Regions from separate parts of the Kitasatospora dryopteridis genome, predicted to be linked through region 1. Evidence: riboswitches for the same ligand, from Rfam matches in the RefSeq annotation. Region 1 holds a riboswitch; each other region holds the start of a gene.
The links. A riboswitch is a leader RNA that binds a small molecule or an ion and turns the genes downstream of it on or off. The one in region 1 is predicted to bind cyclic di-AMP.

Region 1 (6,348 bases):
CCGCTCCTCAGACGGGCAGCCGCCGGGTGGGCGCCGCAGCGTCCGCGAGCCGGATCGAGGGGGTGCTGACGGCACGGGGCGGGCCGTCCACGGCGACGGGTGCCGCCGCCGCGTTCCACTGCGGCTTGCCGGCGCCCGGCTCCAGCCGCACGGCCTGACGCTCACCGGCCCTGCGCAGCACGATCCGGGTGGGCGGCGGGGACTGCGGGTCCAGCCAGACCTCGTTGCCGCCGAAGGAGCAGTCGAGCACCGCGATGTCGTCCGGCTCACCGTCGGGGGCGGCGCGGAAGGCCACTCCGGCCTTCCGGTAGCCCGTCAGGCGGCTCCGGCCGATCGTCACCGTCGTTCCGGCGAGCTGGTGCTTGGCGGTGGCGACGGCGTAGTCGGACTGTCCCGCGGCGTCGATGAGCATGCCGTCGAAGACGGTGCCCTTGTCGCGGCCGAGGGCGTGCACGGCCACTCCCCCGGCGGCGTTGCCGTACAGCACGCCGGAGGTGTAGTCGAAGTCGTTGAGGTAGGCGCCGTGCTCGATGCCCCAGCCGCCGTTGTGGTAGGCCACGAAGCGGTCGACGGTGTGGTGGTGGCGGGCGTTCAGCCAGACGAAGATCCCGTTCTGCAGGTTGTTGTGGGCGAGGCAGCGTTCGAAGGTCCAGACGCCCTCGCTGGTCTCCGGCCACTCGTAGCCGGAGGCGCCGGCGGCGCCCTGGACGCCGACCGCCACGCAGTCGCGGGCGGTGCCGCCGGTGCCCGCCCCGAGCGAGAAGCCGGTGAGCCGGTAGCCGCGCGGGGCGGGCTCGTACACGGTGCGGGAGGCCACGCAGGACTCGTAGGCGATGTCGTCGGACGGCTCCTGCGGGGTGCGGGTGTCCGTCGGCCCGTCCCACCAGTAGGCGTCCTCCCAGGTGTCGTGGCTGATGCAGCTGCGGAAGGTGATGCCGTGGCTGGCGTGCGGGACGAAGGCGTGGCTGCCGGCGTCGCGGACGACGACGCCCTCGACGGCGGTGCCGCGGGAGGCGTCGCCGAGCATGTGGAAGTGCAGCCCGTACCGGCCGAGGACCGGCTCGGTGACCGGGGTGCCGTTCCAGGTCTCCTTGCCCGCCTTGCGGGGGCCGACCCAGCGGAGGGCGGCGTGCCGGACGTCGGCCCGCCGGGAGCTGGTCAGGTGGACGTGGGTACGACCGCGGGGGGTGCCCTCGATCCGCACGCTGCGGGTCAGGTTGAGCACCTCGGCGCCCGCGGTGACGCCGCCGCCGACCGCGACGCGCGGGTGGGCGTGCGCCAGGGGTGCGGTCAGCGTGACGGTGCGGCCGTCGATCCGTCTGATCGTGCACAGATCGTACCGGGTGGAGAAGTCGCCCTCGTCGGGGGGTCCGGTCGGGGTGACGGCGAGCTCGTCGCCGGGCTGCCAGCCGGTCGGCGGCTCGGCCAGCTGCAGCTCGGTGGCGCCGGCCTTCAGCGCGGCCGCGGCGCGCACCCACGCGGTCTTGGCGGCGCCGTCCAGTCGCAGGTAGCCGGAGCCGGTGACCCAGAGGCCGGTGTCCCCCTCCACCATCGTCATGCCGCCGCCCCGGAAGGACCGTTCGTCCGCAGAGGGAAATCTCAGGGCATGCACGGAGCCGTCCGCGGGAGCCAGCACCAGGGTGCCGCGCACCTCGACACTGCCCGCCGAGGCCAGCGCGACGCTGCGCCCGGGGGCGAAGACCAGCGAGCCCCCCGGCTCCACGAGCAGCGAGCCGACCGCGGCATCCGCGTCCAGCAGCACCCGGTCGGAGATCCGCACGGCGCTCTTCGGGCCGGGTACGGCGCCGCCCCAGCCGGCCGCGTCCGACCAGCGGCGGCCCGTCAGATCGACCGGGGAGGGCGAGGGCTCGGCCGGGGCCGGGGCGGCATGCGTGTGCCCGGCAGAAGCCCCTGCAGGGCCCGCGGAGGGTGCCGCGGAGGCCGGCGGCGGGGCGGACGGGGCGGCGAGCGCCCGGCGGGCCAACTCCCCGCCGCCGACCGCCGCGGCGGCGACCGGTGCGGCGATCCAGCCGAGCAGTCGGCGGCGCCCGGGGCGGCGGTGCGAGCCCACCCGCCGCGGCGCCCCCTCGGGCATCCCGTCACCGTGCTCCATGATCGGCCCACCCCTCCCCCCGGGGCCCTGCCCGGGCCCGACGCCTGAAGCATAAACAAGCCCGTTTCAGCCCAAGAGTTTTGCGCAAAAGCGGCCGAAGTCGATCACAATCACACCGAAGAATCGATCATGAATTCATTCAAGATCGACTGTGATCGGCATCACACATGTTTGCGGTTTGAACTTAACTCTGTCTAATGTCCTCCCACGTTCGTGGTCACACGGACCCAGTTGGCCCGAACGCCGAGTCCTGCCGGCGGTCCGACTGGCAATGCGAAACGCACTTCGGCAGGGGCGGGGGAACCAGGTAAGTCGCCCGGGAACGGCCATGCGCCGTTCCTCGGCTTGGGGTGAAGCCGCGCGCGCGGAAACAGCGGAAAGACCGCTGCCTCCGCGCGGGCGGCCGGGCAACTCCAGCCCGAATCCGACAGCTCACCTCGCAGGCGTGGGAGAGGAACGCTCCTTCATGCTGTCCATCAACTCCAAGCGCGGCCGCCGCATTCTCGCCACCACCGGCGTCGTCGGCATCGGTCTGTCGATCCCGTCCCTCGCCGCCGGCACCGCCTCCGCCGCCACGGTCGCCACCTGGGACAAGGTCGCCCAGTGCGAGAGCACCGGCAACTGGCACATCAACACCGGCAACGGCTTCTACGGTGGCCTCCAGTTCACCAACAGCACCTGGTCCTCCTTCGGTGGCGGCGCCTACGCCGCCCGCGCCGACCTCGCCACCAAGGACCAGCAGATCGCCATCGCCGAGAAGGTCCTGGCCGTCCAGGGCCCCGGCGCCTGGCCCGTCTGCTCGGTCAAGGCCGGTCTGACCAAGGGCGGCCCGGCCCCGGAGATCAACCCCGGCGGCTCGTCCTCCACCACCACCGCCTCGACCGGCAGCAGCACGGCCGCCAAGCCGGCCGCGCCGAGCACCGGCTCCACCACCGCGAGCAGCGGCTCCACCGCCTCCGCCGGCACCTCCCAGGACGGCAAGGCCTGGCAGGGCAAGAAGTCCTGGCAGCAGAACCGCTGGAACCACGGCGGCACCTACACCGTCCGGGCCGGCGACTGGCTGTCGACCATCGCCGAGCGCAACCACGTCCAGGGCGGCTGGCAGAAGCTCTACGAGCTCAACAAGTCGGTCCTGAAGCAGGGTCCGCACTCCATCTACCCGGGCCAGAAGCTGTCGCTCGGCACCGCCGCCACCGCCCAGGCCGCCCAGGCCGCCCCGGCCAAGGCGCAGGCTGCCCCGGCCACCGCGGTCAAGGCGAGCACCACCACCACGGCCGCGAAGGCCGCCACCGGCTCCAAGGCCGCCGCGGTCAACTTCGCGCTCTCCAAGGTGGGCCAGGCCTACATCTACGGCGGCACCGGCAACGGCGGCTGGGACTGCTCCGGCCTCACCCAGGCCGCGCTGCGCGCCGCGGGCATCTCCGTCCCGCGCGTCGCCGCCGACCAGGCCGACTACTCGACCCGCGTCTCGCTGGACAACCTGCAGCCGGGCGACCTGCTGTTCTGGTCCAACAACGGCGCCAACTCGGGCGTGCACCACGTCGCCATGTACATCGGCGACGGCAAGTACGTCGAGGCGGCCAACCCGCGCGCCGGTGTGCGCGTCCAGACCATCGCCAACTGGGCGCCGGACTTCGCCGGCCGGGTCTGATCCACCCCGCCCCGGCGTCCCGTACGCCGGGGCCAGGCGCCCGAAGCCGTAACCGGGTCCCACGGCCCGGGCGCCCCTCTCCCGACCGATGCCCCGGAGCAGCCTTCCGCCGCTCCGGGGCTTCGGCCTGCCCGCCTCTTCCCGCTTTCCCGCCCGGATAGGCTGACGCTCCCCCGGAGTTGAGGAGCCGCCATGGCAGCGAAGGTCACCGTCACACTGGACGCCGATCTGGCGATCGAGGTCATGCTGGCCGCCGGAGCGGGCAACCCGCAGGACGCGGTCGAGCTCGTCGTCCGCGACTACCTGGCCCGCAGCCGGCGCACCGAGGCCCGCACCGGCGACGCCGCCGACGCCGAACGCACCGCCCGCCCGCACCGCACCGTCGAAGAGGGCTGAGGGATCGCCTGACGGCCCCGGAGGCAGCCACCAGGGGCACTGAGGGCACCTCCCAGCGCCCCTGGTGGCTGCCCGCGCCCCAGTGGCTGCCACAAGGCCCCCCAGAGACGGCTGCGGCCCCGGAGAGAGGGCTCTCCGGGGCCGTACGGGTGTGCCGCTGCCCGGTGGGGCTCGACGGGGGGTCAGCGCACGCTGGCGCCGGTGGAGCCGCGCATCACGAGCTCCGGCTGGAACATGAACTCCGCGCGCTGCGCGGGGTTTCCGCCGACCTCCTCGAGGAGGGCGTCGACGGCGGCGGTGGCCATGGCCTCCACCGGCTGGCGGATGGTGGTCAGCGGCGGCTCGGTGAACGCTATCAGCGGCGAGTCGTCGAACCCGACCACCGAGACGTCCTGCGGCACGGACAGTCCGCGCTGCCGGGCCGCGCGGATCGCGCCGAGCGCCATCATGTCGCTGCCGCAGACGATCGCGGTGCAGCCCTTGTCGAGCAGCACACCGGCCGCGGCGTGCCCGCCCTCCACGCTGAACAGCGTGTGGTGGACCCAGCCGTCGGCCTCCTCCTCGGTCAGCCCGAGGAGTTCCTGCACGGCCGCCCGGAAGCCCTCGACCTTCCGGAGCACCGGCACGAAGCGCCGCTGCCCGATCGCGAGGCCGATCTTCGTGTGGCCGAGCTCGACCAGGTGCTGGACGGCCATCCACATCGCCGCCCGGTCGTCCGGCGAGATGAACGGCGCGGCGATCCGCTCGCTGTAGCCGTTGATCATCACGAACGGCACCTGGCGGCCGATCAGCTTGTTGTACCGCTCGTGGTCGGCCGTGGTGTCGGCGTGCAGACCGGAAACGAAGACGATGCCGGCCACCCCCCGCTCCACCAGCAGCTCCACGAGTTCGTCCTCGGTGGAGCCACCGGGGGTCTGGGTGCACAGGACCGGCGTGTAGCCGTGCCGGCTGAGCACCTGCTCGATCACCTGCGCGAGCGCCGGGAAGATCGGGTTGTTGAGCTCCGGGATGATCAGACCGATCAGACCCGCGCTGCGCTGCCGCAGCCGGGTGGGCCTCTCGTACCCGAGTACGTCGAGGGCGGCCAGTACGGTCTGGCGGGTGGTCGCGGAGACGCCCGCCTTGCCGTTGAGTACGCGGCTGACGGTGGCTTCACTGACCCCCGCCTGCGCCGCGATGTCCGAGAGTCGCGCCGTAGTCACGATCCCAGAGCCTATTGCAACCATCTCAGACCGCCCACCATACGGTGCTGTCCGCTGCCAGCAGAATCTCGCCGTCCGCGGCCTCGGTGTCCGCGGAGGACAGCAGGATACGTCCGGGAGCCGGGATCCGGACCGGCGCACCGGTGGTGTTGGAGGTGCAGACGAAGGAGCCCTGCGCGCTGTCCCGGCGGAAGGCCAGCACGCCCTCGGGCGCCTCCAGCCAGGTCACCTCGGTGCCGGCGCCGAGCGCGGGGTGCGCGCGGCGGACGGCCAGCGCGGAGCGGTAGAGCTCCAGGGTGGAGGTCGGGTCGCCGGTCTGGACCTCGACGCTCAGCCCGGCCCACTCGGCGGGCTGCGGCAGCCAGCTCGGGCCGCCGGCGTTGGGGCCGAAGCCGTACGGGGCCTCGGTGCCGGACCACGGGATCGGCACCCGGCAGCCGTCGCGGAAGCCGTCCTGGCCGGAGGCCCGGAAGAAGGACGGGTCCTGGCGGACCTCGTCCGGCAGGTCGGTGACGTCCGGCAGGCCGAGCTCCTCGCCCTGGTAGACGTAGGCGGAGCCGGGCAGCGCCAGCATCAGCAGGCTGGCGGCGCGGGCGCGGCGCAGGCCGAGCTCGCGGTCGCCGGCGGTGCGGATCTGGGTGCCCTGGCCCGGCTCGTTGGCGAAGCGGGTGGCGTGCCGGGTGACGTCGTGGTTGGAGAGCACCCAGGTGGTGGGGGCGTCGACCGGGCGCATCGAGTCGAGCGAGACGTCGATGACCCCGCGCAGCTCGGCGGCGTCCCAGGAGGTGCCCAGGTACTGGAAGTTGAAGGCCTGGTGCAGCTCGTCGGGGCGGACGTAGTTGGCGGTGCGCTGGACGGTCGGGGTCCAGGCCTCGGCGACGCCGATCCGCTCGCCCGGGTACTCGTCGAGGATCTTGCGCCAGTCGCGGTAGATCTCGTGGACGCCGTCCTGGTCGAAGAAGGGCATCACGTCGTTGCCGAGCAGC
Region 2 (6,348 bases), 5.3 Mb from region 1:
CACGGGCTGCGGGCGCGGCGGCCGCTGGTCGACCCCCGGGTGTTCCGCTCCCGCCGGCTGCGCGCGGCGGCCGTGGGCACGGCGGCGTCCTTCTTCGGCCTGTTCGCGCTGTTCTTCGTCAACTCGCAGTTCCTGCAGTACGCCAAGGGCTACCCGCCGGCCCGGACGGGGCTGGCGATCGTGCCGCTGACCGTCGGCATGGCCCTGGTGCCGCGGCTCGCCGCTCGGTTGCAGGACCGGCACGGCGTGCGCCTGGTGGCCGGCGGCGGGCTGGCCCTGATCGGCGGCGGGCTGCTCGGCGTCTCCACGGCCGGCCCGGCCACGCCGTACCCGGTGTACGCGCTGTGGCTGCTCGTGCTGTCGGCCGGCATGGGGCTGTGCGCCCCGGGTCTGACCCACACCGTGGTGTCCGAACTCCCCGGCCACCAGGCCGGGCTGGGTGCCGGGCTGAACACCGCGGCCCGGGAGCTCGGCGCGGCGCTCGGCGTCGCGGTCGTCGGCACGGTGCTCGCCTCGCACGCCGGGGGCGGATCTGCGCACGGCCCGGCCGAGTTCACCGCCGGGATGGCGGCCGGCCTGCGGGTGGTCGCGGTGCCGGTGCTGCTGGCGGCCGTCGCCGTGACGCTCGGCCTGCGCGGTCGGCCCGCCGGCGCCGGCCCCGCGGCGGCTCCCCGGCCCGTGGCGGACCGGAGCGCGAGCTGACCCGCGCACGGGTGACCGGTACACGGGCCGACCGGCCGACCGCCGGCCCACCGCCTCCCGGACCGCCGTCTCCCGGCCGGCCGGCACCCGGCCGCGGGCGGCGGCGGGCCGGTTTGCCACCATGCCTGTCATGACCGTCATCGTTTCCGTCGACGCAGCGGGGTGCGGCTGCGCGGCGCGCCGCCCCTGGTCCCCCTCTCCTCCGCCCGGGTGGGCGCGGGCCGCCGGAACGTCGCTGGCCCGCTGGGCGGCGCCCGGGTGCACCGCGTCGCCGTACGGCGGCCACGGGTTCGCCCCCGCGGAGCGGGCCCCGGTGGCGGGCGAGGTGCGGATGGTGGGGATGGACGGCCCGTTCCTCGCCGAGGGGCCGTTCTGGTGCCTGTTCGCGCCGCCGTCCACGGTGGCGAACTGCGCGCCGGACTGCCCGGAGGAGCTGCCCGCGCACGCCATGGTCCGCTGCACGCCGCTGGCGGTGGCGGACGCCCGGCCGGGCGGGGCCTGGGTGCAGGTCTCGGTGGACGAGGTGGTCGGGCTGACGGAGGCCCAGCAGCGGTGGGCGCCGTCGGCGGAGGGATCGGTGACGGACTGGCTGCCGCCGGAGGGCGCCGGGGTCGCTCGGACGAGCTTCCGGTACGTGGAGTGGTCGGCGCAGGGCGACCTGGGGTGGTGGGCGGTGCTGCGGGAGGACGGCGACCGGCCGGTGCTGCTGCTGGCCGAGTCATGGTCCTTCGACGGGAACGACGTGGCGATGGGGCACCGGCCGCTGACGGACGGGGAGGCGGCCGCGGTGCTGGCGTGCTGGCCGCCGGAGGGCTGACGGCCGGCCGACCGGGAGGCCGGAACGGAGGGCATGCCACCGCTTTCCGTTCCGCCACGAACGGTGCCGGTCCGGTGTTCGCGCGTCGCGCCCGAACGGCGGCGCAAAGATCCTCCGGGCCTCCGTTCGTGCCGTGATCACCCCGGCGGGGCGGGCCCGCCGGGGCCGCCCGCCGACGGACCGCCATTCCCCGCACACGGCAACGGAAGCGGCCGCCCGCATTTCCGGCGCGGAATTTCGCCGAATTTCCCACGGAATTCGCCCGGGACCGCCCGCCGCGGACACGTCAGGCCGGGTCGGCATCCCCCGTGACCTGCGTGGCGACCCGTCGGCGCCCCGTCGACAGCCGTTCGCATGACGGGGCGTGTGGCCGAAATGCACGCCTGCGGCATCTCAGCACTCGTGATGATTGTGTGATGTTCAGGATGCTGGCTTGTTATCGCGGTGACGATCCCTCTAATCTCCACCTCAGCCCGACAGCACGGGCGCCCGAGGCGCGGCACGCCGAACCCTGCCCACCGCGTCGAACGGGTCACCGACCAGACCCTGGGCAGGGACGGGGGACCCACGTTTCGACGCCGCCCCCACACGGCTAGGGGTGAAGCCGCGTCCGCGCGGCCGGGCCACCTCCCCGGTCCGAACCCGACAGCTCACCTCGCAGGCGTGCGGAGAGGGAACTCGATGGGTTTCATCGGCTCCGGCCGTCACCGCCGCCCCACCCAGACCGAGCGCGCCGTCGCAGCCGCCGGCGTGGCAGGTGCAGGTCTGGCGATCCCGCTGCTCACCGCCACCGGCGCCCACGCCGCCCCGGTCACCACCTGGGACGCGGTCGCACAGTGCGCCACGGCGGGCAACTGGACCAAGGCCACCGGCGACGGCACCTACGGCGGACTCCAGTTGGACCTGCGCACCTGGGTCGCCTACGGCGGCGACCTGTTCGCCTCCACCCCGGACCGCGCCACCAAGGACGAGCAGATCACCGTTGCGGAGCGGGTGCTCGCCGACAGCGGCGCCAAGGTCTGGGGCAAGTGCGCCACCACCGCGGGGCTGACCGGCGAGGGCAAGCCCGAGACCGTCGTGCCGACGGAGACGGCCACGCCCGCGCCGACCACCACGGCTCGCGGTGCGGCCCCGGTCTTCCCCGGCATGCAGGGCCGGGACGCCAACGGCGTGTACTGGTACCAGGCCGGCGGCCAGTGGTATTGGACCACCAGCCAGGAGATCTACGACTACTGGACGGGTCCGGGCGCCACCCAGAACGACCAGGGCGACAACTCCGGCAACGGGCATTCGGCCACTCCGCCGACCCCGTCCGCCCCGACCACCGCGCTGCCGCCCACCGGCACCGTGCCGGGCACCCCTGACGCCACCACCACCCCGGCCCCGGGCACCACCCCCGGCACCACGCTCCCGGGGGCCACGGCGCCGACCACGACCGACCCGACGACCGGTCAGCCCGTCACCGGCGTCCCGCCGGTCACCGACCCCACCGGCGCGGCCACCGGCCCCGCCGCGCCCGCCACCGCGGACCAGGCCCCGGCGGCCACCTCCGCGCCGCAGGACTCCCAGGGCGCCAAGGAGGCGACCACCTACACCGTGGCGGCCGGCGACACGCTGTCCGACATCTCCGACAAGAACAAGCTCGGCGGCTGGAAGCAGGTCTACGACAGCAACGAGTCGACCATCGGAGAGAACCCGGACCTCATCAAGCCCGGCCAGGTCCTCAAGATCAAGTAACCTCGCAGGCACGCCGCACGACGGCCCCGGGCAACCGCCCGGGGCCGTCGGCGCGTTGCGCGTGCTTCGGCTCAGATCCGGCCGGTGCCGGCGCCCGCGGTGTCCACGGACGCCACGGTGTCGGCACCCGTCGGGTTGTAGGTGTAGGGCGCGGTGGTGAAGCTGCCGGTCCGGGTGATCTCGGTGGTGGTCGAGCCGAGGTCGTTGCGGAACAGGTTGGCGTAGCCGTCCGTCTTGCTGTCGCCGGTGGTGGTGACGGACTCGAAGCTGCCGGCGAAGGTGTTGCGCTCCACCAGCACCTGGGCGCCCATCCGCGAGTGGACGGCACTGTCGCCGACGTTGGTGAAGTAGTTGCTGTACACGTGCGCGGTGCCGAAGCGGACGCTGGGCAGGCGCGAGTTGACGTTGTCGAACCAGTTGTGGCCGTAGGTCACGTGCAGCTTGCCGGTGTCCTCGGAGGCGTTGCTGTCGGAGTGGCCGACCAGGCTGACCTTGTAGTGGTCGTGGAACTTGTTCCAGGAGGCCGTGATGCTGTCCGAGCCGTGCGTGATGTCGAGCAGGCCGTCGTAGTAGTCCTTGCCGTGGGTGCGGTCGGAGGACAGGTCGTTGTGGTCCACCCACACCTTGGTGGAGGCCTGCAGGGTGATGGCGTCGGTGCCCACCGCCTTGGAGATCTTCAGGTTGCGGAGGATGACGTTGGTGGCGTTCTTCACCCGCAGACCGCCGCCGGTCAGGCCGGAGTTCGCGCCGACGCCGATGACGCTGGTGTTGGAACCGACGTCGACCTGGCCGCTGAGCGAGATGGTGCCGGAGATGTACACGGTCTTGGCCGCGCTGCCCGCCACCGCGGACTTCAGCGCGGACAGGGTGGTGACGGTGGTGCTGCTGCCGCCGGCGCCGCCGGTGGTGCCCGCGGCGAAGCCGTACGGCGAGCTCTCGTAGGTGGCGGCCCGGGCCTGCCCGGCGGCGGTGGCGGAGAGGCCCGCCACCAGGGCGGCCCCGACGGCGGCGGCGAGCGCGCGGCGGCGCAGGGCAGAACGTCCCACTGTTGCGATCATGACAATCAGTCCCTCGGGTCGGACGGGTGGGGGACGCCCGGCGGTCGGCGGGTGTGGCGGTGCAGGGAGCGCCGGACCGGACTCCGGGCGGAACGGGGGCCCGGCCCGGTCGATCCGCACGGGCGAGAAGGGCTCCCCTGGATTCGGCCGTGTTCACATGAGTGAACAGTGGCTGCATCCATGGCCAGACCGTAGGCGCGAACCTGACATGCCGTCAATGCCCCCGACAGCAAGACGTGACGATCGGGCAGAGGCGTCCGCCCCGAGCCGAAGGGCCCGCCGGCGCCGAAAGGGTGGACCCCTCCTGCCCGTCGGCGGGCAAGGAGGGCGAGCACGGGAGCGAAGCGACGGAGCATGGGGGCACCTCCCGGCCGCCAGGCTGGGGGAGACCGTCGGCGCCGGATCAAGAGGGCCCGGAGGCGAGCGGGCGACACCCGCCCCGAGCCGAAGGGCCCGCCGGTGCCGAAAGGGTGGGCCCCTCCTGCCCGTCGGCGGGCAAGGAGGGCGAGCGCGGGAGCGAAGCGACGGAGCATGGGGGCACCTCCCGGCCGCCAGGCTGGGGGAGACCGTCGGCGCCGGGTCGGGAGGGCCCGGAGGCGAGCGGGCGACAGCGGACGCTCCGGCCATCGCCCGGGGCCACCGGCCGGTTCAGCCGGATGAACGATGCCGGCGTCTACCGCCGCCCGGCCGGCACGGGCCTGCGGGCGCGGGTCGCCAGGGCCGTGCGGAGCACGGGACCGAGGATGCGGCGGACGTCGGCGGAGGAGAGGCCGGCCGCGGTCGGCAGCGGGTTGACGTAGCGGGTGTGGATCAGGCCGCCGATCACGGTGACGGCTGCGGTGGCCCGTTCGGTCGCGTCCGGGCCGCCGAGGAATTCAGCAATCCTGGCCAGCACCTCGTGTTCCAGGTACTCCTGCAGCACCCGGCGGGCGTCGTCCTCCTGCAGCGGGAGGCGGTTGAAGGACGCGTCGTCCCAGAGGTCGGTGACGGCCCGCAGCAGCCGGTCCGCGAGGCCGTCCCGGTCCCCGCGGAGAGCGTCGGCCAGGCCCAGCGAGCGGGCGCACTCCACCTGCATGACCTCGCCGAACAGCCCCTGCTTGGAGCCGAAGTGGTAGGCGATCAGCGCCGAGTCCACACCGGCCGCGGCGGCCACCGCCCGCAGGGTCGTGCCGCGGTAGCCGCGCTCGGTGAACAGGCCGCGGGCCGCCTCGGCGATGCGGGCCCTGGTCGGCGGATTGCCGCGCGGACGGCCCCGGCTCTTATTCATCACCGTTGAATATCGTCCGCCCCCTCGGCGATCGTCAAGCCGTCGAAGGGCCGGGAAAGCCCGGACAGGATTGAGGAGTTGGGTGCAGATGCAGATCGTCGTCCTCGGCGCCAGTGGGCCGACGGGCCGCCAGCTGGTCGACCAGGCCCTCGCGGCCGGCCATCAGGTGACCGCGGTGTCCCGCCGACCACAGGGGCTGCCGCTGCGCGAGGGGCTCACCGTGGTACCGGCCGACGCCACCGACCCCGCGGCGGTGGACGCGGTGGTCGCGGGCAGCGATGCGGTGCTCTCCGCGCTGGGCACCACGTTCAGCCGGGCGCCCGTCACGCTCTACTCGCAGGCGGCGCGGGCCGTCACCGGCGCCATGGCCCGGCACGGCGTGCGGCGGCTGGTCGCGGTGAGCTCCAGCGTCGCCGACCCGGCCTGGCGGCCCAGCGGCGCCTTCCTGTTCAACCACGTGCTGGACCCGTACGTGAACCGAGTGCTGGGCCGCACCCTGCACGAGGACATGCGCCGGATGGAGGAGGTGATCAGGTCCGCCGAGGACGTGGACTGGACGATCGCCCGCCCGTCCGGGCTGTTCACCACCCTGGCGCCGACCGGCTACCTGCTCGCCGAGGACAGCGCCGACGGGCTGTTCACCTCGCGCGCCGACCTGGCGGCGGCGATGCTCGCACAGCTGGCGGACGACCGGTTCGTCCGGCGGGCGATGGGCGTGGCCACCACGGAGGTGAAGCCCGGCATCCTGGGGCTGCTGTGGCGCGAGG
Region 3 (6,348 bases), 1.0 Mb from region 1:
CGGCGGCGGCACCATGCTCTTCGACCTCCGCGAACGGCTCCGGGTGCAGAGCCAACTGCCCCGGCTGCCCGAGGGCTGGTCCGCGGACATGGCGCTGCGCCCGGCCGGCGGCCAGTCCTTCTCCGGCGACTTCGTGGTCGCCGCCCGGACGGGCCCCGGCGGCCGCATGCTGGAGGTCGTCCTGGCAGACGTCTCCGGCAAGGGCATGGACGCGGGCTCCCGGGCCCTGCTGCTCTCCGGCGCCTTCGGCGGCCTGCTCGGCTCGCTGCCCGCGCACGACTTCCTGCCCGCCGCCAACGGCTACCTGCTCCGCCAGGAGTGGGAGGAGGGCTTCGCCACCGCCGTCCACCTGGTGCTCGACCTGGACACCGGCCAGTACGAACTGCTCTCCGCCGGCCATCTGCCGGGGATGCAGCGGAGCGGCGGCACCGGCCGCTGGGAGGTCAAGGAGTCCGAGGAGGGCCCGCTGCTCGGCATCTACGACGGCGCCAAGTTCGAGGGCCTGCGCGGCCGCCTCGACCGCGGGGACGTCCTGCTGCTGTGCACCGACGGCATGGTCGAGATCCCCGGCCGGGATCTCGGCGAGGGGATGGACCGGCTGATGGGGGAGGCGGACCGGCTCGTCGTCAACGGCTTCCGCGGCGCGGCCGGGCGCCTCATCGAGACCGTCGCCAAGGACGTCAACGACGATCGCGCCGTGCTGCTGGTGTGGCGCCAGTAGCGTCTGTCAACCCCTGGGGAGTGATCTTCGGCCAATCCTCACAGCCGGACCACCCGGTGGAACACAGGCCACGGGCCTGCCGATTGGCCATTCCGGCGTGTTGACACCCGGCCCCGCCGACGGTTCGTCAGAAGGCATGGGCTATCGTCTCGGTCGGCGGAAATTCGTCTCACATGGCAGGATCTTCGCCCCGGGCTCCCGGCTAGTCCTTTACGCAGGCAGCACGAACGACCACACTGAGTCCGGGTGGGCTGGTCGATGCTCGGGGGATTGGGGGCGGCAGGTGCGGCAGACAGCAGGCGGTATCGGCGCCACGGGCACCTCCACGACGGCGGGATCGGTCGACTCGTGCCAGGGACGGTCGGCGCAGGCCGCGGTCCGGTTTCGACACGGGGTTCCAGCACGAACCCCCGCCACAGATTGAGGAAGTGAGTCCGGGTGGCCTTCTCCGTCTCCGCGTTGTTCCTGTTCGGCGTCATCGTCGTGATCTTCATCCGCAACAAGCAGCTGAAGACCAGCCACGCGATCGTCGCAGCGCTCTTCGGCTTCATGGTGAGCCAGTCCACGGCGGCCCGGCCGATCCAGGACTTCCTCAACCAGCTGGCGAAGACCATCTCGTCCGTGGCGAGCTGACCCGCCCTACTGCCCGACCCCGGCCCGCCGCCAGCGCGCCAGCAGCCCGCGCCGCACGGCCGGCGCGGCGGCCGGCGGCACCTCGGCGGCGGCCGGAGCGGCCTGCGCCGCCGCCGCGCCGTCCGGCACCAGCAGGACGAACAGCCTTGCCCAGCACAGCCGTTCGCCGCGCGGCCAGTCGAGGCCGCGCAGCGCGGCCGAGGCCTGCTCCGACACGGTGCCGTTGATCCGCACCTCGGCGACGTCCTCCCCGGCCCGGCCGCCGAGGAACAGCTTCACCCCGGTCACACCGGTGCCCGCCGACAGCGCCAGGGCCCCGGCGAGCGCCGGCAGCACCTGGTGGTCCGCAAGCCACTCCGCCAGCAGGTCGCTGCCGAAACCGAAGACCGCAGCCGGACCCTGCACCGCCTGCCATCCCGGGAGCTCCGCCGGGCGGCAGCGGTCGGCGTGCTCGCCGCGCCCGTCCTGCAGCTCCACCACGGCCGCGGCCGTGGTGGTCGCCCACATCCGTACCGCGCTGTCGAGCCGCTCCTCCTCGGTGCGGCCCAGGCCCGCCGTGCAGTCCCACACCACCGGGCCGTCCGCCTGCCCCAGGTTCAGCACGAAGCCCAGGTCCACATGGCCGGCCGCACCGCCCTCTCCCGGATGCTCGCGGACCGCCACCGCCGTCGTCCCCGGGCCGCGCACCACGCTGCCCTCGACCGTGAACCGCTGCCCGTACCGGGCGGCCATCTCGCGCACCACGCTGCGCTGGATCACGTCCAGCCGGGACTGCGGCCGCACCCGCGACTCCTCGCTCGAAAAGGGGCTCGAACACCGATCGCGAGCGAGGTTATCGGCCCGGGCCGACGGCCTGCAGAGGGGCCCGCGTGACCAGCGTCACCGGGTGGGCCATGATCCGTGCCCGGCCGCGACCGGCCGCGCACACGGGGTGTCCGATTTGCCGGACTGCTGATGATCCGGACACGTACGGTCACTGCATCGACTGCGCTCCGCCCACCACTCGCGGGCGGAGAGTGACCCTCCGGGCGGCCGTCGACGGTCCGTGAGGCCGAGACGCTTGCCTCCGAGGCGCCCATCGGGTTTTCCTCGAGTCCTGCCCGGCCACCGGCTGGGCGGGCCACCGGGCGGAACGCCGAGTCCTGCCGCCGCCCGGGGTCACGCACCATTCCGTGCACGGCAGGAGCGGGGGACCCAAGGTAAGTCGCCGCACCGGGCAATCCGGGACGGCTTGGGGTGAAGTCGCGCCTTTTCGCGACCGGGCGAACTCCCCGCCCGAACCCGACAGCTCACCTCGCAGGCGTCGGAGAGGAACAACTCCATGTCCGTTCTGGGCACCCGTCTGTCCCGCGTCGCCGTCGCCACCGGTGTGGCCGCCGCCGCCATCGCCATCCCCGCCACCGCCGCCAGCGCCCACAGCGCCCCCGCCGCGGCCCCGGCCGCCGCCCAGGCTGCTGCGCCGGCCGCCGCCCAGGCCGCCGCGCCCGCGCAGGCTCCCGCTGCCGCTCCGGCCGCCGACACCACCTACAAGGTCGTCCGCGGCGACACCCTTTCCAAGATCGCCAACGCGCAGCACGTCGACGGCGGCTGGAAGAAGCTGTACCAGGACAACCGCCAGGTCATCGGCGGCAACCCGAACCTGATCTTCCCGGGCCAGAAGCTGGCCGTCGGCGGCGCCGCCGTGCAGGCCGCCGCGCCGCAGGCCGCTGCTCCCAAGGCTGCTGCTCCCAAGGCCGCTGCGCCGAAGGCTGCTGCGCCGCAGGCCGAGGCGAAGAAGGCCGACACCGCCGCCGCCTCCCGCTCCGAGAAGCGCACCCCGGTCCAGGCCGCCCCGAAGCCGGCCGCCCCCAAGACCGAGGCCGCCAAGCCGGCTGCCCCGAAGCCCGCCGCCGCCCCGAAGACCGAGGCCGCCAAGCCGGCCGCGGCCGCCTCCGGCTACGTCGCCCCGGTCTCCTCCGGCCTGGGCACCCCGTACCACAAGGCCGGTTCCAACTGGTCCAGCGGTTACCACACCGGCGTCGACTTCGCCGTCAGCACCGGCACCTCCATCCACGCCATCGCCGGCGGCACCGTCGTCGAGGCCGGCTGGGGCGGCGCCTACGGCAACAACGTCGTCATCAAGCACGCCGACGGCAAGTACTCCCAGTACGCCCACTTCTCGGCGCTGAAGGTATCGGTCGGCCAGACCGTCACCGCCGGCCAGGTCATCGGCCTCTCCGGTGCCACCGGCAACGTCACCGGCCCGCACCTGCACTTCGAGATCCGCACCACCCCGTCGTACGGCTCCGACATCGACCCGGTCGCGTACCTCGCGGCCCACGGCGTCCGCGTCTGACGCACACCGCCGCACGGCACCACACCCGAAGGCCCGACCCGGGGATCAACCGATCCCGGGGCCGGGCCTCGGCCGTTCTCCGCCGGCCTGCGGCTGCGCGGCCGCGGCGCGGAAGTCGTATCCGCAACTCCCACAGACCAGTACGCCGCGCCGGACACCGTTCCCGCAGACCGGGCAGTCCCGCCGCCCCCGCCGGTCGGTGACCAGCCACAGCACGCCGAGGATCACGTCACCCATGGCCCAGAGCACGACGATCAGCGTCGCACCGATGCCGGTCCCGACGTTGCTCGCCTCGCAGTCCGTCAGGGCGTTGCCCACCAGGCCGTCGCAGTCCCGGGCGGTCGAGGCCACACCGGAAACCAGCCAGATCAGCATGACCAGGTTGAAGAGAAGGATCACCCAGGTGAAGAACCGCCAGTGGGGTAACCGCCACCGCTGACCGCCGCCCGGTACGTTCGTCTGCTGCCCTGTTCCCATCGGAACCACCCCGTTCCGCCGGCACACGGCCAGCGCCCGGGGACGGGGGCCGCCGCCGATGTTCGCCTCACCTTCCAGGCTCTCCCCGGCCGAATGGGCGGGCAACAGCACGACCGGCGGACTGCGAACGTGCGGACACAGAGGGCCTCGCAACAGCCTGAACAACCACCGCTCGGTCGCCCCGGAGGGGAAACGGGGTGGTGTTCGCAGGGCCCACGGGCGTGGCGCCGCGCCGCAACCCCCCCGGCCGGGGCTCGGCAGAGGGCGTGCGCCGGGGTGGGAGTCGGCGGTCTCCACTTCCGTGACGCAGAACAGAGCACGAGCGGTCGATCGTGCGGGCGGTCCGTGGACTGGTGAGCGAGGCCGTCCACGGGCACGGAACGGGCGTGGCGGCCTGAAATTCCCTCAGACGACGAAGGCCCCAGCTCTGCGATCAGGTCGCTGAGCTGGGGCCTTCGTGTTGGAGCGGGCGACGGGAATCGAACCCGCGTGGCCAGTTTGGAAGACGACGGCACTGGATGTGGGCTGAGCTGGCGACTCGCTGACCTGCGGGGGAGCGGGGCGCCTCGCCGTTGTTCCCCGGGATTCCCCGCCGAGGCCTGGCCGAACGGGCACGCAAGGGGCACGGTGCGGCTCACAGCAGCTTGTACGCCCACCGCTCGGTGGCCCAGTCGCCCGACGGCCGCTCGACCGCCCCTGAGGCCCGTAGAACGGCTACAGAGCGCGCCTCGGCGCACACCTGATCACCCGGCATCAGGAAGAGCGGCTGATCCAGCGTGAAGACGTAGCAGCCCGGCTCGAAGTCGACCCGGTTGAGCAACAGCATCCTTGGCGCGGTGATCCGCGGCCCCGCGAGCATCATGCCGGCCATGGTCTACGGCCTCGGCCGGGAGAACCAGCAGATTTACAGGCCGCTGACCAAACACGCTCTGACCATGTCACTCTCGATCTTCGGCCCAGTTTGGTCCGTCGTTGGTCCGGATCATGCCGGGAAGGGCCTTCAGTCCGGAAGACTAATGGCGGGGCCTCGCCCTCATAAGAGCCATCTGTGGAGCTCGGATTTGGCTGCATGATGCGGGTGGGTGGTTCTACGGTGGTCGCATTCATGACGGGACGTCGGATCGGGATGGGTGCAGTGGATATTCTTCTGGTGGATGCGGTGGCGGCCGTGCGGGACGAGCTCATCGCTGCGGCAGCCGTGGGTGGAAGCCATCCGGACGTGGTGTTCGCGGTGGGTCCGGTGGAGATGGAGTTCGAGGTCGAGGTACGGGCGGACGCGAAGGCGAAGGCCGGGTTCAAGCTGTGGGCCGTTGGCGCGGAGACCGAGGCTGGGGTGTCCCGGGGGCGTACGCATCGCGTGTCCTTCACGCTCACGCCTCGCAACGTCCGCGGTGGTGACCTGCTGGTCGCCGGTGCTCCGCGCCTGTCCAGCGACGAGGAGACCGAGGAACTTATCCCCGAATGATCACCTCCAGGGTGATCCCTACCGGACAGCGAGTTCAGGTTTTCGACGTGAGCGGGAGTTGGGGTGGAGCGGGGTCGCCTGATGGCGGTGACCGGGCCCGGTGGTCCGGGGTCGGGGTATGTGGTGGGTGGCCGATTGGTGCTGACCTCCGCGCACGTCGTGGGGCGGGCCGGAGCACGGGTGCAGGTGATCCACCCGGACGCGCCACGCCGTAAGGGCGAGCCGTCACCCGACGGAACGGTGGTGTGGTGCGGTACCGCAGGTGGCCGGGACGACGCCGCTCTGGTCCTGGTCGAGGAGGACCAGCGGTGGCAGGCGCCAGTAACTACGGTGCGCTGGGGGCGGATGGTCACCGATCGGCCCGGTACGGGGTGCGAGACCTGGGGCATGCCGGACGTCGCCCAGTGCGAAGGCAAGGCGGTTGAGGCCGTACAGCTGCGCGGGGAGATGAATCCGGGCAGCGGACGCAACCGGTACGTGATGGACCTTGCCCAGCATCCCCCTCGGTGGCCGTCCGACGATACGTCTCCGTGGGGCGGCCTATCAGGCGCGGCAGTGTTCTGCGGCCGCCTGCTCGTCGGCGTGGTTACCTCCGACCGAGCGCACTCCGCCAACGCGCAGCTCAACATTGCACCCGCCTACGTACTGCACCACGATTCCGACTTTCGCGCCGCCCTTGCCGCATACGGCGCCGCTCCTACCGGTCTGGAGGCAGTG

Region 2: another riboswitch for cyclic di-AMP. It lies ahead of ACQ614_RS31565 (LysM peptidoglycan-binding domain-containing protein); the one in region 1 lies ahead of ACQ614_RS07825 (transglycosylase family protein).
Region 3: another riboswitch for cyclic di-AMP. It lies ahead of ACQ614_RS12375 (M23 family metallopeptidase); the one in region 1 lies ahead of ACQ614_RS07825 (transglycosylase family protein).

The regions. Positions count from the first base shown of each region.
Region 1 covers NZ_CP192749.1:1,714,242-1,720,589, forward strand. The annotation lists gene ACQ614_RS07820 (hypothetical protein) at 8-2,113, opposite strand; cyclic di-AMP (ydaO/yuaA leader) riboswitch at 2,376-2,574, shown strand; gene ACQ614_RS07825 (transglycosylase family protein) at 2,580-3,764, shown strand; gene ACQ614_RS07830 (hypothetical protein) at 3,957-4,160, shown strand; gene ACQ614_RS07835 (LacI family DNA-binding transcriptional regulator) at 4,343-5,386, opposite strand; gene ACQ614_RS07840 (glycoside hydrolase family 13 protein) at 5,388-6,348, opposite strand, start outside.
Region 2 covers NZ_CP192749.1:6,967,769-6,974,116, reverse strand. The annotation lists gene ACQ614_RS31575 (MFS transporter) at 1-702, shown strand, start outside; gene ACQ614_RS31570 (hypothetical protein) at 833-1,519, shown strand; cyclic di-AMP (ydaO/yuaA leader) riboswitch at 2,047-2,199, shown strand; gene ACQ614_RS31565 (LysM peptidoglycan-binding domain-containing protein) at 2,201-3,256, shown strand; gene ACQ614_RS31560 (pectate lyase family protein) at 3,328-4,314, opposite strand; gene ACQ614_RS31555 (TetR family transcriptional regulator) at 4,988-5,581, opposite strand; gene ACQ614_RS31550 (NAD(P)-dependent oxidoreductase) at 5,670-6,348, shown strand, end outside.
Region 3 covers NZ_CP192749.1:2,714,302-2,720,649, reverse strand. The annotation lists gene ACQ614_RS12390 (PP2C family protein-serine/threonine phosphatase) at 1-721, shown strand, start outside; gene ACQ614_RS12385 (hypothetical protein) at 1,160-1,354, shown strand; gene ACQ614_RS12380 (DUF6348 family protein) at 1,361-2,137, opposite strand; cyclic di-AMP (ydaO/yuaA leader) riboswitch at 2,508-2,672, shown strand; gene ACQ614_RS12375 (M23 family metallopeptidase) at 2,676-3,689, shown strand; gene ACQ614_RS12370 (hypothetical protein) at 3,735-4,277, opposite strand; gene ACQ614_RS12365 (hypothetical protein) at 4,801-5,037, opposite strand; gene ACQ614_RS12360 (trypco2 family protein) at 5,215-5,631, shown strand; gene ACQ614_RS12355 (hypothetical protein) at 5,812-6,348, shown strand, end outside.